DNA from 3 places in the Streptomyces sp. NPDC048416 genome. Region 3 is predicted to be linked to each of the others. Evidence: riboswitches for the same ligand, from Rfam matches in the RefSeq annotation. Region 3 holds a riboswitch; each other region holds the start of a gene.
What was found. A riboswitch is a leader RNA that binds a small molecule or an ion and turns the genes downstream of it on or off. The one in region 3 is predicted to bind cobalamin.

Region 1 (6,666 bases), on a different contig from region 3:
AAGACACGACCTGGGGGGTGTCTGGTGGATCAGGGTCGGTCAGGGTGCGGCGCCTGGTGCGGTGCATCGCAAGGCGCCGGAACGTCGTGATAGCGGAGCTATCGGGGCGTTTCGGCAACGCCGCGAGGTGCCGTGCCAGGCGCCGCACCCCCGGCCATGATCCACCAGACACCCCCTAGGGCTGTCCGTAGCCGCGCAACCGCTGGGCCGCCTCGTCGAGCTGGGCGGCGCTGAGCAGGGACGGGGCGCGGCCGGGCAGGGCCGCGGCGGTGAGCCAGAGCCGGCACATCCACTCCAGCTGGGCGGTGCGGTCGTAGGCCTGCGCGAGGCTGTTTCCGTACGTGACGGTTCCGTGGTTCTGGAGCAGGCATCCGGTGCGGCCCTCCAGCGCCCTCAGCATGTTCCCGGCCAACTCCTCGCTCCCGTACAGGGCGTAGGGGGCGACGCGGACCGGTCCGCCGAGGGCGGCCGCCATGTAGTGGACCAGGGGCAGTTCGGGCACCAGGGTGGACACGGCGGTGGCGTGCACGGCGTGGGTGTGGACGACGGCGCGGGCGTCGGTGCTGCGGTACACGGCGAGGTGCATCGGCAGTTCGCTGGTGGGCCGCAGGGTGCCAAGGACCTGGTGGCCTTCGAGGTCGACGGCGACCGTGTCGGCGGGACCGAGACGGTCGTAGGGGACGCCGGTGGGGGTGATGAGGATGGTTTCGCCCACGCGTACCGACACATTGCCCGAGGTGCCGACGACCAGGCCTTCGGTGGCGGTCCTGCGTGCGGTGGCGGTCAGTTCGGCCCATGCCCCGGCGATGGCCGCCTCGTTGTCGCTCATGCGGTTGATCCTTCCAGGGCGGCGGCCCCGCGTGGGGAATCGGGGGTGGATCGTCCACTAGCCTCGCGGTGTTTTGTCCCGTACACCCGCATCCGACGCATCCGACACATCCGAGGAAGAACCCATGGCTCGGGACCGCGGTCCGCTCCCCCGCAGGACCGGCGCGCGGGCCTCGATCGGGGCCACGCTCGGGGCCCTGCTCGCGGCCCTGGCGCTCGGCTGTACGGCGCTCACGGCGCTGCCCGCCGCGGCGGCCGCGGGCAAGCCGGCCGGACACGACGTCTCCTCGCACCAGGGGAGCGTCGACTGGGCGGCCGCGAGGAGCCGCGGCGCCACCTTCGTGTACGTGAAGGCGACGGAGTCCACGACGTACCGCAACCCCTACTTCGGGCAGCAGTACGCCGGCGCGCGCCGGGCGGGTCTGATCCGCGGGGCCTATCACTTCGCGGTGCCCGACCAGTCCACCGGCCGCGCGCAGGCCGCCTTCTTCGTGGCGAACGGGGGTGGCTGGCGGGCCGACGGCTGGACCTTGCCGCCCGCGGTCGACCTGGAGCACAACCCGTACGGCAAGGAGGCCAACGGCGGCAGCGGCGACACCTGCTACGGGCTGAGCCCCGCCGCGATGGCCGCCTGGATCACCGGGTTCAGCGACGAGGTGCGGCTGCGCACCGGCCGCCGTCCGGTGATCTACACGAGCACGGCCTGGTGGAACGCCTGCACCGGCCACAGCCGCGCCTTCGCCGCCGGCCATCCCCTGTGGCTGGCCCGGTACGCCACCGCTCCGGGCGCGCTGCCCGCGGGCTGGTCGTACTGGACGCTCTGGCAGCACGACAACGGAAGCGGCCCCCTGCCGGGTGACCAGAATCTCTTCAATGGGACTTTTGCGCAGCTGAAGCGGTTCGCGGCGGGGTGATGTGCCCCGGACGCGCCTACATACACCGTGACGCCCGCCTCAGTTCATCTTCCGTTCATTCAGGTTACTTACGTTCGTCCCGACACTGACGTCGAACGATTGCCTGGGTAAATGGAACACATCACGCTGCTGCTCGCGATTGTGATCGTGACAGCTCTAGTGTTCGATTTCACGAACGGTTTCCACGACACCGCCAACGCGATGGCCACCACCATCTCGACCGGCGCCCTGAAGCCCAAAGCCGCGGTCGCCCTGTCCGCCGCGCTCAACCTGGTCGGCGCGTTCCTGTCGGTGGAGGTCGCCAAGACGATCTCCGGCGGCATCATCGACGAGAAAGGCATCCGGACCGAGGTCATCTTCGCGGCCCTGGTCGGTGCCATCCTCTGGAACCTGCTGACCTGGCTGCTCGGGCTGCCCTCCAGCTCCTCGCACGCCCTGTTCGGCGGTCTCATCGGCGCCGCGGTCATGTCGGCCGGCTGGTCCTCGGTCAACGGTTCCACCGTCGTCACCAAGGTGCTGCTCCCCGCCGTCGCCGCGCCGGTCGTCGCGGGCATCGCCTCGATGCTGGCCACCCGGCTCACCTACCGGATCAACCGGAACACCGACGAGAAGGCCACCGCGAAGGGCTACCGCGCCGGCCAGATCGCCTCGGCCGGGCTCGTCTCGCTCGCCCACGGCACCAACGACGCCCAGAAGACGATGGGCATCATCACCCTCGCCCTGGTCACCGGCGGTGTCCTGAGCCCGGGTGCGAACCCCCCGCTGTGGGTCATCGTCTCGGCCGGCCTCGCCATCGCGATGGGCACCTACATCGGCGGCTGGCGCATCATCCGCACCATGGGCAAGGGCCTGACCGAGCTCCGGCCGCCGCAGGGCTTCGCCGCCCAGACCGGCGCCGCCACCGTCATCCTCGCCTCCTCGCACCTCGGCTTCTCGCTCTCCACCACCCAGGTCTGCTCCGGCTCGGTCATGGGCGCGGGCCTCGGCCGCAAGGGCGGGGTGGTCCGCTGGTCCACCGCGACCCGGATGGCCGTCGCCTGGGTCCTGACGCTGCCGGCCGCCGCCGTCGTCGGTGCGGGCGCGGAATTCCTCACCCGGCAGGGCGCCTGGGGCATCGCCGCCGTCGCCCTTCTCCTGATCGCCGGCTCGGGCACCATCTGGAAGCTGTCGCGCCGCCAGCCGGTCGACCGGCACAACGTCACCGCCGACGAGATCGACGAGGCCCCCGCGGCCGAGCCCGCCGGTGTCATCACCACCGCGATCGCCGCGGTCAGCCCGCCGCCGACCGGCATCGCCGTCGCGTCCACCGACCTCAGGGCCACGATCCAGGCCCCGGCCCCGGTGGCCCCCGCGGACCCGCCCACCCCGGCTGCGGTCTGACCAGGCACTGACCAGGTACAGGTAAGGAATCCTCATGCGCATCGACTGGGCGGCTCTCGGCTCCGTCTTCGGCGTAAGCCTCGCGGTGACCGTCGGCCTGGTGGGCCTGTTCACCGTCGGCATCGTCGGCCTCACCAAGCGGGAGGCCGCGGCCTCGGGATCGGGCCATGTGCTCGTGGCCCGCACCACCGCGTACGCCTGCTTCGCGCTCTGCGCGGCGGCCGTGGCGTACGGGATCCATCTGATCGTCGCCTGACCCACGGGCACCCGGTGAACCGCCCTTCGGCTCCTGCCGCGGGGCGGTTTTCCGTGCGCCAGGGCACGCTCTCGCGCCGCAGGTCAACAGCAAGTTGACGGCTGTTCTCACAGCGTGGTGGACTGCACCGGCCAGCTACGGCGGCAGAAGAGGAAGCCGGTGAGAATCCGGCGCGGTCCCGCCACTGTCACCGGGGAGCGATCCCCGTGAGCCAGGAACTCTCGCCGCCGGTCACGTCGAACCAGGGCGCGGACACCCTGAGTGAGGACATACCGCCATGCGCGCCTGCCTGCCCAGACTTTCCGGTCCTTCCCGCGACGCCCTGGCGGGCTGAGCGGATGCGGGCCGATCGCACCTTCGCCTACGGCGCCACGGCCGGTCTCATCGGCGACCTCCTGCTCGGCGACCCGCGCCGCGGCCATCCGGTCGCCGCGTTCGGCCGGGCGGCGGGCGCCGTCGAGCGCGCCCTGTGGCGCGACCACCGCGGCTGGGGCGCGCTGCACACGATCGTGTGCGCGGGCGGCGCCGCGGCCACCGCGGCCCTCGCCTCCCGAGCCCTGCGATGCCGTCCCGCCGCGAGCGTCGCGCTGACCGCCGCCGCCACCTGGTCGGTGGTGGGCGGCACGTCGCTCGGCCGCGAGGCGCGGGCGATCGGCGGCGCACTGGCGGCGGGCGACATCGAGGTGGCGCGGGAGCGCCTTCCGCATCTGTGCGGGCGCGACCCGCAGTCCCTGGACAGCGACGGCATCGCGCGGGCCGTGGTCGAGTCGGTCGCCGAGAACACCTCGGACGCCGTCGTCGGCGCTCTGGTGTGGGGCGCGCTCGCGGGCGTGCCGGGCCTCGTGGGCTTCCGCGCGGTCAACACGCTGGACGCGATGATCGGTCACAAGTCGGTCAAGTACCGCAGATACGGCTGGGCTTCGGCACGTCTGGACGATGTGGCGGGCTGGCCCGGCGCCCGGCTCACCGCGGCCCTGGCCGCGCTCGCGGGACCGGACACCAAGGGCGCGGTACGGGCCTGGCGCGCCGACGCCGCACAACACCCGAGCCCCAACGCCGGCCCGGTCGAAGCCTCCTTCGCGGGCGCACTCGGCGTGCGGCTCGGCGGCACGCTGTCCTACGCGGGACGCGTCGAGCACCGGCCGGTCCTGAACGCGCGGGGGCGGCCGGTCGCGGTCGCCGACATCGAACGGGCGGTACGGCTCTCGCGCACGGTGGGCTGGCTGACGCTGGCCACCGCCGTCGCCACGAGGGCCGCTGTGAGAAAGGGACGTACATGGGTGGCGGGCTGCTGATCGCGGGCACGACGTCGGACGCGGGCAAGAGCGTCGTCACGGCCGGCATCTGTCGCTGGCTGGTGCGCCGGGGCGTGAAGGTCGCGCCGTTCAAGGGGCAGAACATGTCGCTGAACTCGTTCGTCACGCGGGAGGGCGCGGAGATCGGCCGGGCGCAGGCGATGCAGGCGCAGGCGGCGCGCGTGGAGCCCAGCGCGCTCATGAACCCGGTGCTGCTCAAGCCGGGCAGCGACCGCTCCAGCCAGGTCGTCCTCATGGGCAAGCCGGTGGGCGAGCTGAGCGCCCGCGGGTTCTTCGGCTCCGCGGGCCCGTCCTCGGGCGAGGCACTGGGCGGACGCGGCCGGGAGGCGCTGCTCGGCACCGTCCTGGAGTGCCTTGAGGAGCTTCGGGGCACGTATGACGCCGTGATCTGCGAGGGGGCGGGCAGCCCGGCCGAGATCAATCTGCGGCGCACCGACATCGTCAACATGGGCATCGCGCGGGCCGCGCGGCTGCCCGTCGTGGTGGTCGGCGACATCGACCGCGGCGGGGTGTTCGCCTCCTTCTTCGGGACGACGGCGCTGCTCAGCCCCGAGGACCAGGCGCTGGTCGCCGGGTACGTCGTCAACAAGTTCCGGGGCGACGTGTCGCTCCTGGAGCCCGGCATCGAGATGCTGCGCGGCCTCACCGGCCGGCACACCTACGGGATCCTCCCCTACGCCCACGGCCTCGGCATCGACGAGGAGGACGGGCTCAGGGTGTCGATGCGCGGCGCCGTACGGGAGTCCGTGGTGGCGCCACCGGTCGGCGAGGACGTGCTGCGGGTCGCGGTGTGCGCGGTGCCGCTGATGTCCAACTTCACCGACGTGGACGCGCTGGCGGCCGAGCCCGGTGTGGTCGTGCGGTTCGTCGACCGGCCCGAGGAGCTGGCCGACGCCGACCTCGTGGTGGTGCCGGGCACACGCGGCACCGTCCGCGCCCTCGCGTGGCTGCGCGAGCGCGGCCTCGCGGCGGCGCTCGCGCGCAGGGCCGCCGAAGGCCGCCCGGTGCTCGGCATCTGCGGCGGGTTCCAGCTGCTCGGCGAGCACATCGAGGACGACGTCGAGTCGAAGGCCGGATCGGTGGCTGGCCTGGGCCTGCTGCCGGTGCGGGTGCGGTTCGCCGCCGAGAAGACCCTGGCGCGGCCGGTCGGCACGGCGCTCGGCGAGCGCGTCGAGGGGTACGAGATCCACCATGGCGTGGCCGAAGTCCTGGGCGGGGAGCCCTTCTTGGACGGGTGCCGGGTCGGCCCGGTCTGGGGCACCCACTGGCACGGCTCCCTGGAGAGCGACGCGTTCCGGCGGCGCTTCCTCGCGCAGGTCGCGACGGACGCGGGCCGCCGGTTCGTGCCCGCGCCCGACACCTCGTTCGGTGTGCTGCGCGAGGAACAGCTCGACCGGCTCGGCGACCTGATCGAAGAACACGCGGACACCGACGCCCTGCTGCGGCTGATCGAGCAGGGCCCGCCCGCCGGGCTGCCGTTCATCCCGCCGGGGGCCCCATGACCACCCCCGCCCGCCCGCCGCGTACAGCACTACTCGAAGGAGACATCGGCACATGAGCACCCGGTATCCGTTCACGGCCGTCGTCGGCATGGACGACCTGCGCCTCGCGCTGCTCCTGAACGCCGTCAGCCCGGCGGTGGGCGGCGTCCTCGTCCGGGGTGAGAAGGGCACCGCCAAGAGCACCGCCGTTCGGGCGCTCGCTGATCTGCTGCCCGCGGTCGCGGTCGTGCCGGGCTGCCGGTTCAGCTGTGACCCGGCGGCGCCCGACGCCCAGTGCCCGGACGGGCCGCACGAGAGCGGGCCGTGCGGCGCCCGTCCCGCACGGATGGTCGAGCTGCCGGTCGGCGCCTCCGAGGACCGTCTGGTGGGCGCGCTCGACATCGAGCGGGCACTCGGCGAGGGCGTGAAGGCCTTCGAGCCGGGCCTGCTCGCCGACGCCCACCGCGGCATCCTGTACGTCGACGAGGTCA
Region 2 (6,666 bases), on a different contig from region 3:
GACAACACCAAGGGGGGTGCGTCCAAGTGAAGGACGGCGTGAACGGCGTCGCACTCGGCGTCTTCATCTTCTTCTTCGTGGCCGTCACGGTGATCGGCTTCATGGCCGCCCGCTGGCGCAGGGCCGAGACCGAAGCGAGCCTGGACGAATGGGGCCTGGGCGGCCGGTCGTTCGGCACCTGGGTCTGCTGGTTCCTGCTCGGCGGCGACCTCTACACGGCCTATACGTTCGTGGCCGTCCCGGCAGCGATCTACGCGGCGGGCGCGGCCGGCTTCTTCGCGGTCCCGTACACGATTCTCGTCTACCCGCTGATCTTCACCTTCCTGCCGCGCCTGTGGTCGGTCTCGCACAAGCACGGGTACGTGACCACCTCGGACTTCGTGCGCGGCCGGTTCGGCTCCAAGAGCCTCTCGCTCGCGGTCGCGATCACCGGCATCCTCGCCACGATGCCGTACATCGCGCTCCAACTGGTCGGCATCCAGGCCGTGTTGGACGTCATGGGCGTGGGCGGCGAGTCCAGCAACTGGTTCGTCAAGGACCTGCCGCTGCTCATCGCCTTCGCGGTGCTCGCGGCGTACACGTACTCCTCGGGCCTGCGCGCCCCGGCACTGATCGCGTTCGTCAAGGACGGGCTGATCTACCTCGTCATCGCGGTCGCGATCATCTACATCCCGATCAAGCTGGGCGGCTTCGACGCCATCTTCAGCGCGGCGCAGCACAAGTTCGCCGGGCCGCCCGGGGGCAAGCCGACCGGGGCGCTCGTGCCCGGCGAGAAGAGCCAGTGGACGTACGCCACCCTCGCGCTCGGCTCGGCGCTCGCGCTGTTCATGTACCCGCACTCGATCACGGCGACGCTCTCCTCGCGCAGCCGCAACGTGATCCGCCGCAACACCACGATCCTGCCGCTGTATTCACTGATGCTGGGCCTGCTCGCGCTGCTCGGCTTCATGGCGATCGCGGCGGGCGTCAAGGTCACCAACGGGCAGCTCGCGATCCCGCAGCTCTTCGAGGACATGTTCCCCGACTGGTTCGCGGGCGTCGCCTTCGCGGCGATCGGCATCGGCGCTCTCGTGCCCGCGGCCATCATGTCCATCGCGGCCGCGAACCTCTTCACCCGCAACATCTACAAGGACTTCATCAAGCCCGACGCGACGCCCTCGCAGGAGGCCAAGGTCTCCAAGCTGGTCTCGCTGGTGGTGAAGGTCGGCGCGCTGGTCTTCGTCCTGACCATGGACAAGACCGTGGCCATCAACTTCCAGCTCCTGGGCGGCATCTGGATCCTCCAGACCTTCCCGGCCCTGGTCGGCGGCCTGTTCACGCGCTGGTTCCACCGCTGGGCGCTGCTGGCCGGCTGGGCGGTCGGCATGGTCTACGGCACGCTCGCCGCGTACGGGGTGGGCTCGCCCACCCAGAAGCACTTCGGCGGCTCCTCCAAGGAGATCCCGGGCATCGGCGAGATCGGCTACATCGGGCTCACCGCGTTCGTCCTGAACGTGGTGGTCACCGTGGTCCTCACCTTCGTCCTGCGGGCCGTGAAGGCCCCGGACGGCGTCGACGAGACGTCGCCCGAGGACTACACGGCGGACGCGGGCGACCCGGGTGTCGCGACCGAGCTGCCGCCGGCGACGGCGGGGACGGCGCACTGAGTTTGCGTTGAACGACGACGGGCCGTGGCACCCGGGGTGCCACGGCCCTTCGTCGTGAGCGGGTCAGCGCACCCAGTCCTTGAGCTGCTCGGTGGGGAGGGTGATGCCGACGGGCTCGGGAAGGTCGATGTCCTTGCCGAAGGGGACGGTACGGATGCTCTCGTACCGCATGCCGTCAGGCTCGCTGCGGACGATGACCTCGCAGCGCTCCCGGTCGATGAGGAGGTACACAGGAATGCCGGTCTCCGCGTAGGCGCGCGGCTTCTCGTTTCGATCACGCGCGTCCGTGTCGGAATCGTACGAGGTGACCTCGACAACCATGAGGACGGGTGCCGGATCGGCCCACTCCCCCTGCCCCACAAACGCGTCGTCCGGGGCCATGGACGCGTCCGGGCGCGCGCGACCCGAGCGGTATTCCTGAACCGCCAGACCCCGCTCGACGTGAAGCCACAGCTCAGGCCGGTGCTGCATACAGATGCGAGCCAGCCACAGCACGATTCGGTCGTGGTCCCCGTCCGGCACGGCCTTGACCCCCAGCTTCCCGTCAATGAATTCAAGCCGCAGCCCCTCGACCTCGCGGGCACCTATGCGCGCGAGGGTCTCGAAGTCTTCGGTCTGCATCTGGGCCCGGTGCGTCATGACGACCATGCCTCACTCGCCTTCCTCAAAGGTCTGTCATCGACGATAGCGGAGGCCAATGACAGTTGCCTGAGTTCCGTCCGACGCCCCCCACGAACACAGCGACACAACATGTGGGGGGTGCTCGATGAGGCAGCCCCCACATGTATGCTCGTCCTCGCTGTCGCCGCAGGGGAATCCGGTGCGAATCCGGAACTGTCCCGCAACGGTATGACCCGTACCCTTTTGTACGGGCCGAGTCCGAAGACCTGCCGATGGCGCATCCGGTTCGACCGATCCGGGTGCCAGACGTCCGGGCCTCGCGGTTGGGCCGGTGGACGACGCGCTGCGGGCTGCCCCGACGCGCGCCGACGCCTCCCCCGAAGGCCCCGTGCCGAGCGAGGGAGTGCCCCCACGTGACCATCGCCCCAGCGGATCCCGCTTCAGCGATCACCGATGAGCTCGCGGATGCCCCCGGGACCGCGCTGCTGCGGACCCTGACCGAGTTCACCGCCGACCTCCCGGACACCGACCCGGGCCGGGTCGCCGCCGCCGCGCTGCGGGGCCGCAACGCCCGCTCCGACACGGCCGAGCTGCGTGAGCTGGCCACCGAGGCGGCCGCGGGGCTCATCTCCGAGGACCCGGCGTACTCCCGCCTCGCCGCGCGCCTCCTCACCGTCACCATCGCCGAAGAGGCCGCGAGCCAGGGCGCGGTGTCGTTCTCCGCGTCCGTGGCCGTCGGCCACCGCGAGGGCCTGATCGCGGACCGCACCGCCGACTTCGTACTCGCCCACGCGGAGCGCCTGAACGCCCTCGTGGACGCCGCGCTCGCCGACGGCGCCGACGACCGCTTCGGCTACTTCGGCCTGCGCACCCTCTTCTCCCGCTACCTGCTGCGCCACCCGATCACCCGCAAGGTCGTCGAGACCCCCCAGCACTTCATGCTGCGCGTGGCATCCGGCCTCGCCGAGGACGAGTCGGTGCGCGCGCTGGACGAAGTGGCGTCCCTGTACGGCCTGATGAGCCGCCTGGACTACCTGCCGTCCTCCCCCACGCTCTTCAACTCCGGCACCCGCCACCCGCAGATGTCGTCCTGCTACCTGCTGGACTCGCCGCTCGACGAGCTCGACTCGATCTACGACCGCTACCACCAGGTGGCGCGGCTCTCGAAGCACGCGGGCGGCATCGGGCTCTCCTACTCCCGCATCCGTGGCCGCGGTTCGCTGATCCGGGGCACCAACGGCCACTCCAACGGCATCGTCCCGTTCCTCAAGACGCTGGACGCCTCGGTGGCCGCGGTCAACCAGGGCGGCCGGCGCAAGGGCGCGGCCGCGGTGTACCTGGAGACCTGGCACTGTGACATCGAGGAGTTCCTTGAGCTGCGCGACAACACCGGTGAGGACCAGCGCCGTACGCACAACCTGAACCTCGCGCACTGGATCCCCGACGAGTTCATGCGCCGCGTCGACGCCGACGGCACGTGGTCGCTGTTCTCGCCGGCCGACGTGCCCGAGCTCGTCGACCTGTGGGGCGAGGAGTTCGACGCCGCCTACCGCAGGGCCGAGGCCGCCGGGCTCGCCCAGAAGACCATGCCGGCCCGGGACCTGTACGGCCGCATGATGCGCACCCTCGCGCAGACCGGCAACGGCTGGATGACCTTCAAGGACGCCTCCAACCGCACCGCCAACCAGACGGCCGAGCCCGGCCACACGGTCCACTCCTCCAACCTGTGCACCGAGATCCTGGAGGTGACCGACGACGGCGAGACGGCCGTGTGCAACCTCGGCTCGGTCAACCTCGGCGCGTTCGTGGACACCGCTTCCCAGGACATCGACTGGGAGCGTCTGGACGAGGCCGTCCGCACCGCCGTGACCTTCCTCGACCGGGTCGTCGACATCAACTTCTACCCGACCGAGCAGGCCGGGCGCTCCAACGCCCGGTGGCGTCCGGTGGGCCTGGGTGCGATGGGCCTCCAGGACGTCTTCTTCAAGCTGCGGCTGCCCTTCGACTCCCCCGAGGCGAAGACCCTGTCGACGAAGCTGTCCGAGCGGATCATGCTGACCGCTTACGAGGCCTCCGCCGACCTCGCCGAACGGTCCGGCCCGCTGCCGGCGTGGGACAAGACCCGCACCGCGCGCGGAGTGCTCCACCCCGACCACTACGACGTCGAGCTGACCTGGCCGGAGCGCTGGGCCGCCCTGCGCGAGCGCATCGCCAGGGTCGGCATGCGCAACTCGCTGCTCCTCGCGATCGCGCCGACCGCGACCATCGCCTCCATCGCGGGCGTGTACGAGTGCATCGAGCCGCAGGTCTCCAACCTCTTCAAGCGCGAGACGCTGAGCGGTGAATTCCTCCAGGTGAACGGCTACTTGGTGCAGGAGCTCAAGAACCTCGGTGTGTGGGACGCCCAGTCCCGCGAGGCGCTGCGCGAGGCCAGCGGCTCGGTGCAGGGCTTCGGCTGGATCCCGGCCGACGTACGCGCCCTGTACCGCACGGCGTGGGAGATCCCGCAGCGCGGCCTGATCGACATGGCCGCCGCCCGCACCCCCTTCCTCGACCAGTCGCAGTCGCTCAACCTGTTCCTTGAGACGCCCACCATCGGCAAGCTGTCGTCGATGTACGCGTACGCCTGGAAGCAGGGTCTGAAGACGACGTACTACCTGCGCTCGCGTCCGGCGACCCGCATCGCCCGCGCCGCCCAGGCCAGCGCCACCATCCCCGTCCAGCAGGCCGCGCCCGACGCCGACGCGGTCGCCTGTTCCCTGGAAAACCCCGAGTCCTGCGAGGCCTGCCAGTAATGAGTTCCACCGACAAGGCCCCGATCAACAAGAACCTGCTCGATCCGGGCTTCGAACTGACCCTGCGTCCGATGCGCTACCCGGACTTCTACGAGCGGTACCGGGACGCGATCAAGAACACCTGGACCGTGGAGGAGGTCGACCTCCACTCCGACGTCGCCGACCTCGCCAAGCTCACGCCGGGCGAGCAGCACATGATCGGCCGCCTGGTCGCGTTCTTCGCGACGGGCGACTCGATCGTCTCCAACAACCTGGTGCTCACGCTCTACAAGCACATCAACTCCCCCGAGGCGCGGCTCTACTTGAGCCGTCAGCTCTTCGAGGAGGCCGTGCACGTCCAGTTCTATCTGACGCTGCTCGACACCTACCTGCCCGACCCGCAGGACCGCGCCGCCGCGTTCGACGCGGTCGAGGAGATCCCCTCGATCCGCGAGAAGGCGCAGTTCTGCTTCAAGTGGATCAACGAGGTCGAGAAGCTGGACCGGCTGGAGACCAAGGCCGACCGGCGCCGTTTCCTGCTCAACCTGATCTGCTTCGCGGCGTGCATCGAGGGCCTGTTCTTCTACGGGGCCTTCGCCTACGTGTACTGGTTCCGCAGCCGGGGCCTGCTGCACGGCCTGGCGACCGGCACCAACTGGGTGTTCCGCGACGAGACGATGCACATGAACTTCGCCTTCGAGGTCGTGGACACCGTCCGCAAGGAGGAACCCGAGCTCTTCGACGACGAGCTGGAGCAGCAGGTCACCGACATGCTGAAGGAGGCGGTCGCCGCCGAGCTCCAGTTCGGCCGCGACCTGTGCGGCGAGGGCCTGCCCGGCATGAACACCGAGTCGATGCGCGAGTACCTGGAGTGCGTCGCCGACCAGCGGCTGACCCGGCTCGGCTTCCCGCCGGTGTACGGCTCGTCGAACCCGTTCTCGTTCATGGAGCTCCAGGGCGTCCAGGAGCTGACGAACTTCTTCGAGCGCCGCCCGTCGGCCTACCAGGTGGCGGTCGAGGGTTCGGTGGGCTTCGACGAGGACTTCTAGTCCGTCGTGAACGGCCGAGGCCCCGCTCCCCCAGGCGAATTCCGGGGGGGGCGGGGCCTCAACTCGTGGGCGTACTACGTCAGTTGTTCGGGACCGTCTCGTAGCGGGCGGTGCCCTCCGCCATCTGCTTCAGTGCGTCCTTGCGGTCGCGCTTGGAGAGGCGGTCGATGTAGAGCCGCCCGTACAGGTGGTCCGTCTCGTGCTGGAGGCAGCGCGCGAAGTAGCCGGTGCCGCGCACCTTGATCGGGTTGCCCTCGGCATCCTGGCCGCTGACCTCGGCGTAGTCGGGGCGGGCCAGCTCGGCGTACGCGGTCGGCACCGACAGGCAGCCCTCGTTGGACTCGTCCAGGACGCGCAGCTCGGCGGGGAGCTCTTCGACGACCGGGTTGCAGACGACGCCGACGTGTCGCACGCCCTCGTCGTCGAGGCAGTCGTACACGAAGACCTTCAGGTCCACGCCGATCTGGTTGGCCGCGAGGCCCACGCCCTCGGCCGCCTTCTGGCTGGCGAACATGTCGTCGACCAGCTGGGCCAACTCGCCGTCGAAGGCGGTGACGTCCTTGCACTCCTTGTGCA
Region 3 (6,666 bases):
GTGGCCCGAGCCGGCGGAGGAGTAACTGTCGTCGAGCACCGCCGTGACGCGGCCCCACGTCCGCGCGTGCGGTCCTGCCGCGCGCAGGGCCGCGGCCCGCAGCGCGCCCGTCAGTTCGGCCCGGCGCGCCGTGCGCTCGTCGAGACCGAGCGAGAGGACGAACAGGGCGAGCCGCGTCAACGGCATGGTGGTCAGGTCGGCGGCGGGCGCGCCCGGCTGTGCCTGGATGCGCAGCCGTTCGAGCCGGGTGGTGCGGGGCGCGATCCGCTCAAGGAACACGCGGCGCGCCACCCCGTGCCGCGCCGCGAACCCCTCGGCGACGGTGAACGGCAGCTCGTAGAGGGCGGCCTGCTCGTAATGGGCGCGGCGGTGCGCGTCGAGCAGCGGGTGCTCATAGCGGGCCCGGCGCCCCGGCCGGAACAGGAAGCCCCCCAACTCGGCGTCCGCGCAGGGCACATGGGCGTGGCGGGCGGCGGACTTGAGGCCGGCCCGGTACTTCACTGCGTCGAACGCCGGGTCCGGCCGGGCCGCGAGCCAGTCGCGGAAGATCGCGCGCGTGCGCCGGTTGTTGACCTTGGCCGTGCGCAGTGCGCGCAGCAGCCGGTACACGCGCTGCGGCGGCAGCACCGCGAGCCGGGCCGCGATGAGCCGTCCCTCGGTGCGCTTGTCCTCGGCACTCGCCTCACCCGCGTTCTCCAGGAGGTGGCGCACGATGAGCGCGGCGTTGTGGTCGTTGATGTCCAGCGCGAGCACTGCGGCGTACACCCGGCGGTAGTTGACGCGCACGTACGCGTGGAGGAAGGCGAGGGAGAGCCGTTGCTCGCCCGCGGCCGAGCGGAACTCGCGCTGTCCGGTGGCCGTGACGGCGGCGTTCACGAAGAGGAGCACGTCCTCGGCCGCCACCAGCTCGGCGCGGCTCTCCTGAGCCATGGGGATCTCCCGGGGGTGAAAGAGGGAAGCCGGCCGGGGAAAGGGGGCGCGAGCAGCGAAATGTTTGCTTCAGAGGCAAGTCCCGGAAGTCGCACCGAAGTCCCGCGGCCGGCTCCCGGAAACGTAACACCGCACCCCCCGGGCGCCGCCACCGCAATTCCGTCCGGGGCAGACTGGCCCCATGAACCCCATGAATCCCATGAACCCCATCGTCAGCACCCCCCGCATCGGCCTCCTCGGTACCGGCGCCTGGGCCGTCGCCACCCACGCACCGGCGCTCGCCGCGCATCCCGGCGTCGACTTCGCGGGGGTGTGGGGGCGGCGCCCCGAGGCCGCCGCCGCCGTCGCGGACGCGCACGGGGTCAGGGTGTACGAGGACGCGGACGCGCTGTTCGCGGACTGCGACGCGGTCGCCTTCGCGCTGCCGCCGGACGTCCAGGCACCGCTGGCGATCAGGGCGGCGCGGGCGGGCTGCCATCTGCTTCTGGACAAGCCGGTCGCCACCGATGTCGCGGTGGCCCGTGAGCTCGCCGACGAGGCCGAGCGTGCCCGGGTCGCCTCCGTCGTCTTCTTCACCCTGCGTTTCGCGAAGGAGACCGCCGCGTGGGTGGCCCAGCAGACCGGGACGGAGGGCTGGTTCACCGGACACGCCCGGTGGTACGGGTCGCTGTTCACGCCGGGCGCCGAACGCAGCCCGTACGCCGCCTCGCCCTGGCGCGGCGAGAAGGGCGCGCTCTGGGACGTCGGCCCGCACGCCCTCGCCGTCCTCGCCGGGGTGCTCGGCGAGGTGACGCAGGTGACGGCCGCGCCCGGCCTCGGGGACACCGCGCACCTGATCCTGCGTCACGCCTCCGGCGCCTCCAGCACCGCCGACCTGAGCTTCACCGCGCCCCCGGCGGCCGCGGGCGTCGAGGTGAGGCTGCTCGGCGCGGCGGGCTCGGCGGCGATGCCCGAGTGGGGCGGCGCGCTCGACGCGTTCGGCGCGGCGATCGACGCCCTCCTCGCATCGGCCCGCACCGGGGTGCCGCACCCCTGCGACGCACGGTTCGGGGCGCGGATCACCGAGCTCCTTTCCGACGCCGAGGCACAGCTCGACCGGGCCTGATGCGGCGCTACCTGCGGGTCAGCGCATCGCGTACGGCGTCGTCGGTACGGCCCACCACGGCCGTGCCGTCGTCCGCCGTGATGATCGGGCGCTGGATCAGCTTCGGGTGCTCGGCGAGCGCCGTCACCCAGCGCTCGCGGGCGTCCGCGTCGCGCGGCCAGTCCTTGAGGCCGAGCTCCTTGGCGGCTTCCTCCTGGGTGCGCGTGATGTCCCACGGTTCGAGGCCGAGCCGGCCGAGGACGGCCCGGATCTCGTCCGGGGACGGCACGTCTTCGAGGTAGCGGCGCACCGTGTAGTCGGCGCCCTCGGCGTCCAGCAGACTCACCGCGCTGCGGCACTTCGAACAGGCCGGGTTGATCCAGATCTCCATGCCCGCAAGGTTACCCGCGAGCCCCCTCAAAGCCCTTCCGGCCAGGGACGATTGTCAGTGGTCCCCAGTAAAATCGAGGGAGTAAGTGAGGGTCCCCGACTGTCCAGGAGGATGCCCATGACCGCTGCCGTACTCGCCTCGCACGCCCCGAAACAGCTGTCCCTCCGGCCCCTTCGCAAGGTGCCGCTGCCCGCCGGGCGGCCGCGCGTGTGGTACGAGTCCCACAACCGGCGTCTGAAGGCCATGCGCCTGGCCATCGCGCTGCTCGACACGGGTGTGTACCGGCCCGAGCAGGCGCCCGACCGCACGATACGCGGCGTAGCCGCACTCATCGGCGTGCACCCGCCGTCGGAGACGACCTGCCGGATGGTGCGTGCGCTGATCTACGACGGGCGCTGATCACCGGCGGCGGCCGGTCCGTCGCCGCGCCCGGTCCCGGTCATGCCGTCGAGGCGTGGCCGGGGCCGGTCCCCGAGGGCGTCATCGCGTACTGGTCCAGGAGGCGCGCGGTCGCCTCGTCCACCACCCGGTAGCGCACCACCCGCCCGTCCTTCTCCCCGGCGACCGTCCCGGCGGCCCGCAGCAGGCGCAGTGCCTGCGAGACGGCCGGGTCGCGCATGCCCGTGGCGACCGCGAGGTCGGAGACGGCCAGCGGCCCGGCCCGGTGCAGGGCGAGCAGCAGCGCGAGCCGGTTGGGGTCGGCGAGCAGCGAGAACCGCTCGGCCCAGGCGCGTACGCGACCGGGGTCGCCGATCGCGGCGATGGCGTCACAGACACGGTGGCCGTCGATGGTGCGGTGGCCGGCGCGCTCGGCGGGGACGAGATGCATACCCGCATCCTCGCAGGAGCGCGCCGGGCCGCTCCGTGTGATCTTCGATACCTGCACAGCTGTGCAGCTGTGCGGGCAACTCCGCAGCGTCTAGGGTGACCTGGCCGTGGTGTTCGGGAAGACCGGTGCGAAACCGGAGCGGCCCTCGCCACTGTGATCGGGTTCCCCCGGATTTCTCGGGGGAGCAGCCGTCCCCTCGCGACGCCACTGGCCAGCATCCACCTGGCTGGGAAGGCCGGGGCGGCCGCACCCACCCGTCAGCCAGGAGACCGGCCGCGGCATCTCACGAAGTGATCCACGAGGTGCTGGAGCGTGACCCGTATGACCCTGCCCATGAGTACATCCACCCAGCCGGCCACCGCCGCGCCGACCTTCCACTGGCGGCGCGAGGACACCGTCCGCACGGGCTTGCTCCTTGCGGTGATAGCGGCCCTGCACGTGGCCGCGTTCGGCATCCTGTTCCTCCTGGTGGCCCCCGAGCACTATGCGGTCGGCACCAAGACGTACGGCATCGGCCTCGGCATCACCGCGTACACCCTCGGGATGCGGCACGCCTTCGACGCCGACCACATCGCCGCCATCGACAACACCACCCGCAAGCTGATGGCCGACGGCAAACGGCCGGTCTCCGTGGGCTTCTGGTTCGCGCTCGGGCACTCCAGCGTCGTCGTCATCATGGCGGCGCTGGTGGCCGGCGGCGCACATCTGGCGGGCACCATCATGAACGAGAAGTCCGACACCCACCAGGTGCTCGGCGTCCTCGGAACCACCGCCTCCGGCTCCTTCCTCTACCTCATCGCCGCGCTCAACCTGGTGGCCCTGTTCGGCATCCTGAAGGTGTTCCGTGCGATGCGGGCGGGCGCGTACGACGAGAAGGAGCTCGAAGCCCACCTGGACTCGCGGGGGTTCATGAACCGCATCCTGGGCCGCTTCACCAAGTCCATCACGCGGCCGGGCCAGATGTTCCCGCTGGGCTTCCTGTTCGGCCTCGGCTTCGACACCGCCACCGAGGTCACCCTGATGGTGATGGCCGGCACGGGCGCCGCCGCCGGTCTGCCCTGGTACGCGATCCTGTGCCTGCCGCTGCTGTTCGCCGCAGGGATGAGCCTGTTCGACACCCTGGACGGCACGTTCATGAACTTCGCCTACCAGTGGGCCTTCTCCAACCCGGTCCGCAAGGTGTACTACAACCTCACCATCACCGGCCTGTCGATCGCCGTCGCCTTCTTCATCGGCACCATCGAACTGGTCGGGGTCGTGCACGAGAAGTTCGACCTCACCGACCCGGTCAGCGGCTGGATCGCGGACCTGAACCTGGACAACGTCGGCTTCGTCATCGTCGGCCTGTTCGTGGTGGTGTGGGCGGCGGCGCTGGCGTACTGGCGGCTGGGGAAGGTGGAGCAGAAGTGGGCGGCGTCCAACGCGTGACGCGGGGCCGCGCCACCCCCTAGGGCAGGAAGGCTCGTCGGCTGTGCGCAAGCAACTCCCTTACCGCGGGGCTGGGGTGGGGCTTGTGGACGAGGCAGAGGAACGCGGGTGTGTCGAGGTCGTCGATGGGGCGGGCGGTGAGCCGTTCGCGGTAGCGGGCCGCCATCGACTCGGAGAGGACGGCGACACCGAGCCCGCGGTCGGCGAGGTCGGCGATGGCGTCCGCGGCACTGGCCTGCCACGCGATCGCGGGCTTGAGCCGCTGGGCGGCGCAGGCCCGGTCGAAGACGGTGCGCAGGCCCGTGCCCGGGGGCATGCAGACGATCGGGTACGCGGTCAGGTCGCTCAGGGTCACGCGCCGCCGCCGCGCCAGGGGATGGCCGGCCGGGACCGCCGCGACGAGCGTCTCGCTGATGATCGTCAGCGTCTCCAGTCCGTCATGGGTCGCAGTCGGCGTTCCGATGAGCGCGAGGTCGACGGCGCTGGCGCGGACGCCGTCGACGAGCCGGTCGGAACGGTCCTCCAGCAGGGAGATCTCCACGCCGGGATGTGCCCGGTGGAACGCGGCGAGCGCGTCGAACAGCGGGGTGACGGTGCAGCCGATGACCATCCCGATGGTGAGCCGGCCCCGGAGCAGGCCGGTCACCTCGCCCACCGCCTGGCTCACCGCCCCGGCGGCCGAGAGCGTGGCGCGGGCGTGTTCGAGCGCCGCCCTGCCCGCGGTGGTGAGGGTGGCGGCGCGCGCCGACCGGTCGAACAACTCGGCCCCGAGCTCCCGTTCCAGCTGCCGGATCTGGGCACTGACGCCCGACTGGCTGATGTGCACCCGCTCGGCCGCGCGCGTGAAGTTCTGCTCCTCGGCGACGGCGACGAAATATTCGAGCTGCCTCAGGTCCATGACTGTGGATTCTAGTTCCCATCCGATCCATCTGTTGGACTTCTGGTCGCGGCGGACCCAGGCTGGGACGTGCCGGAAGACGGAACCGAAACGCCCACAAGACGTACCGAAGCGCGATTCCAGGAGGAGAACCCATGCCGGAGTACGAGAAGGCCATGCGGCCCGAGGACATCACCCGCCTGTTCGTCGAGCGGTCCAACGCGGGGGACGCGGCCGGAGTCGCCGCGCTCTATGAGGAGGACGCGGTGCTGGCCTTCCCGCCGGGCAGCCGGACGGTGGGCCGGGAGGCGATCCGCGAGCTGTGGGAGAAGGTGCTCGCCGGCCGGCCCCGCTTCGAGCGGGAGGAGCCGCTGCCGACGCTGATCAACGGCGACATCGCCCTCACCGCGACTCCGCCGAAGGACGGCAGCGGCGCCCGCGCCCAGGTCGTGCGCCGCCAGCCCGACGGAAGCTGGCTCCGCTTCCTCGACCAGCCGGAGTTCGTCACACCCGCCAACTGAGCGGCACAGTAGGGCGCTTGATGCAGGGTGCTCGGCTCTTGACGCTTGGCGGACCAGGACGTTCCGGGGCGTGCGCGGGGCGGATACGGAGGTGTCGTCCTCCCGCGCGGTGTCGTCCTCCCGCGCGGTGTCGTCCTCCCGCACGGTGTCGCCCGGCTGCACGGTGTCGCCCGGCCGCTATCCGTCCCCCTGGGGCGCGCGCGGCCCCGGTACGCCCCGGTCGTTCTGGAGCAGCCACAGTTCTCTGAACAGGCCATCGGATGCGACGAGTTCGGCGAAGGTGCCCTGCTGGATGATCCGGCCCCGGTCGAGGACGACGATGCGGTCCGCGACCGCGACGTTCGCGAGGCGGTGGGTCACCAGGACCACCGCCCGGTCCTGCGCGATCGTTCGCAGGCCGGTGAAGATGCGGTGCTCGGCCCGTGCGTCGAGCGCGCTCGTCGGCTCGTCCATCACGAGCAGCCCGGCCGGCCGGTGGAAGGCCCGCGCGATCGCGATCCGCTGCCACTGCCCGCCGGACAGCTCCACCCCGCCGAACCACTCCCGCGCGAGCAGCGTGTCGAGCCCGCTGCGCAGCCCGTCGACGACCTCCGACGCGCCGGAGTG

Region 1: linked by a shared signal. The riboswitch ahead of ACGFW5_RS29885 (cobalamin biosynthesis protein) and the one ahead of ACGFW5_RS18910 (HoxN/HupN/NixA family nickel/cobalt transporter) in region 3 are both predicted to bind cobalamin.
Region 2: linked by a shared signal. The riboswitch ahead of ACGFW5_RS04660 (ribonucleoside-diphosphate reductase subunit alpha) and the one ahead of ACGFW5_RS18910 (HoxN/HupN/NixA family nickel/cobalt transporter) in region 3 are both predicted to bind cobalamin.

The regions. Positions count from the first base shown of each region.
Region 1 covers NZ_JBICXU010000033.1:30,597-37,262, reverse strand. Annotated here, with positions in the region: gene ACGFW5_RS29905 (class II aldolase/adducin family protein) at 176-829, opposite strand; gene ACGFW5_RS29900 (lysozyme) at 954-1,742, shown strand; gene ACGFW5_RS29895 (anion permease) at 1,854-3,122, shown strand; gene ACGFW5_RS29890 (hypothetical protein) at 3,157-3,378, shown strand; cobalamin riboswitch at 3,479-3,620, shown strand; gene ACGFW5_RS29885 (cobalamin biosynthesis protein) at 3,717-4,673, shown strand; gene ACGFW5_RS29880 (cobyric acid synthase) at 4,655-6,196, shown strand; gene ACGFW5_RS29875 (putative cobaltochelatase) at 6,249-6,666, shown strand, end outside.
Region 2 covers NZ_JBICXU010000002.1:413,883-420,548, reverse strand. Annotated here, with positions in the region: gene ACGFW5_RS04675 (DUF3311 domain-containing protein) at 1-30, shown strand, start outside; gene mctP (monocarboxylate uptake permease MctP) at 27-1,646, shown strand; gene ACGFW5_RS04665 (Uma2 family endonuclease) at 1,710-2,294, opposite strand; cobalamin riboswitch at 2,412-2,556, shown strand; gene ACGFW5_RS04660 (ribonucleoside-diphosphate reductase subunit alpha) at 2,681-5,062, shown strand; gene ACGFW5_RS04655 (ribonucleotide-diphosphate reductase subunit beta) at 5,062-6,090, shown strand; gene def (peptide deformylase) at 6,170-6,666, opposite strand, start outside.
Region 3 covers NZ_JBICXU010000013.1:114,343-121,008, reverse strand. Annotated here, with positions in the region: gene ACGFW5_RS18935 (hypothetical protein) at 1-930, opposite strand, end outside; gene ACGFW5_RS18930 (Gfo/Idh/MocA family protein) at 1,112-2,035, shown strand; gene ACGFW5_RS18925 (arsenate reductase family protein) at 2,043-2,405, opposite strand; gene ACGFW5_RS18920 (hypothetical protein) at 2,523-2,804, shown strand; gene ACGFW5_RS18915 (ArsR/SmtB family transcription factor) at 2,845-3,234, opposite strand; cobalamin riboswitch at 3,311-3,527, shown strand; gene ACGFW5_RS18910 (HoxN/HupN/NixA family nickel/cobalt transporter) at 3,568-4,662, shown strand; gene ACGFW5_RS18905 (LysR family transcriptional regulator) at 4,682-5,560, opposite strand; gene ACGFW5_RS18900 (YybH family protein) at 5,695-6,060, shown strand; gene ACGFW5_RS18895 (ABC transporter ATP-binding protein) at 6,238-6,666, opposite strand, start outside.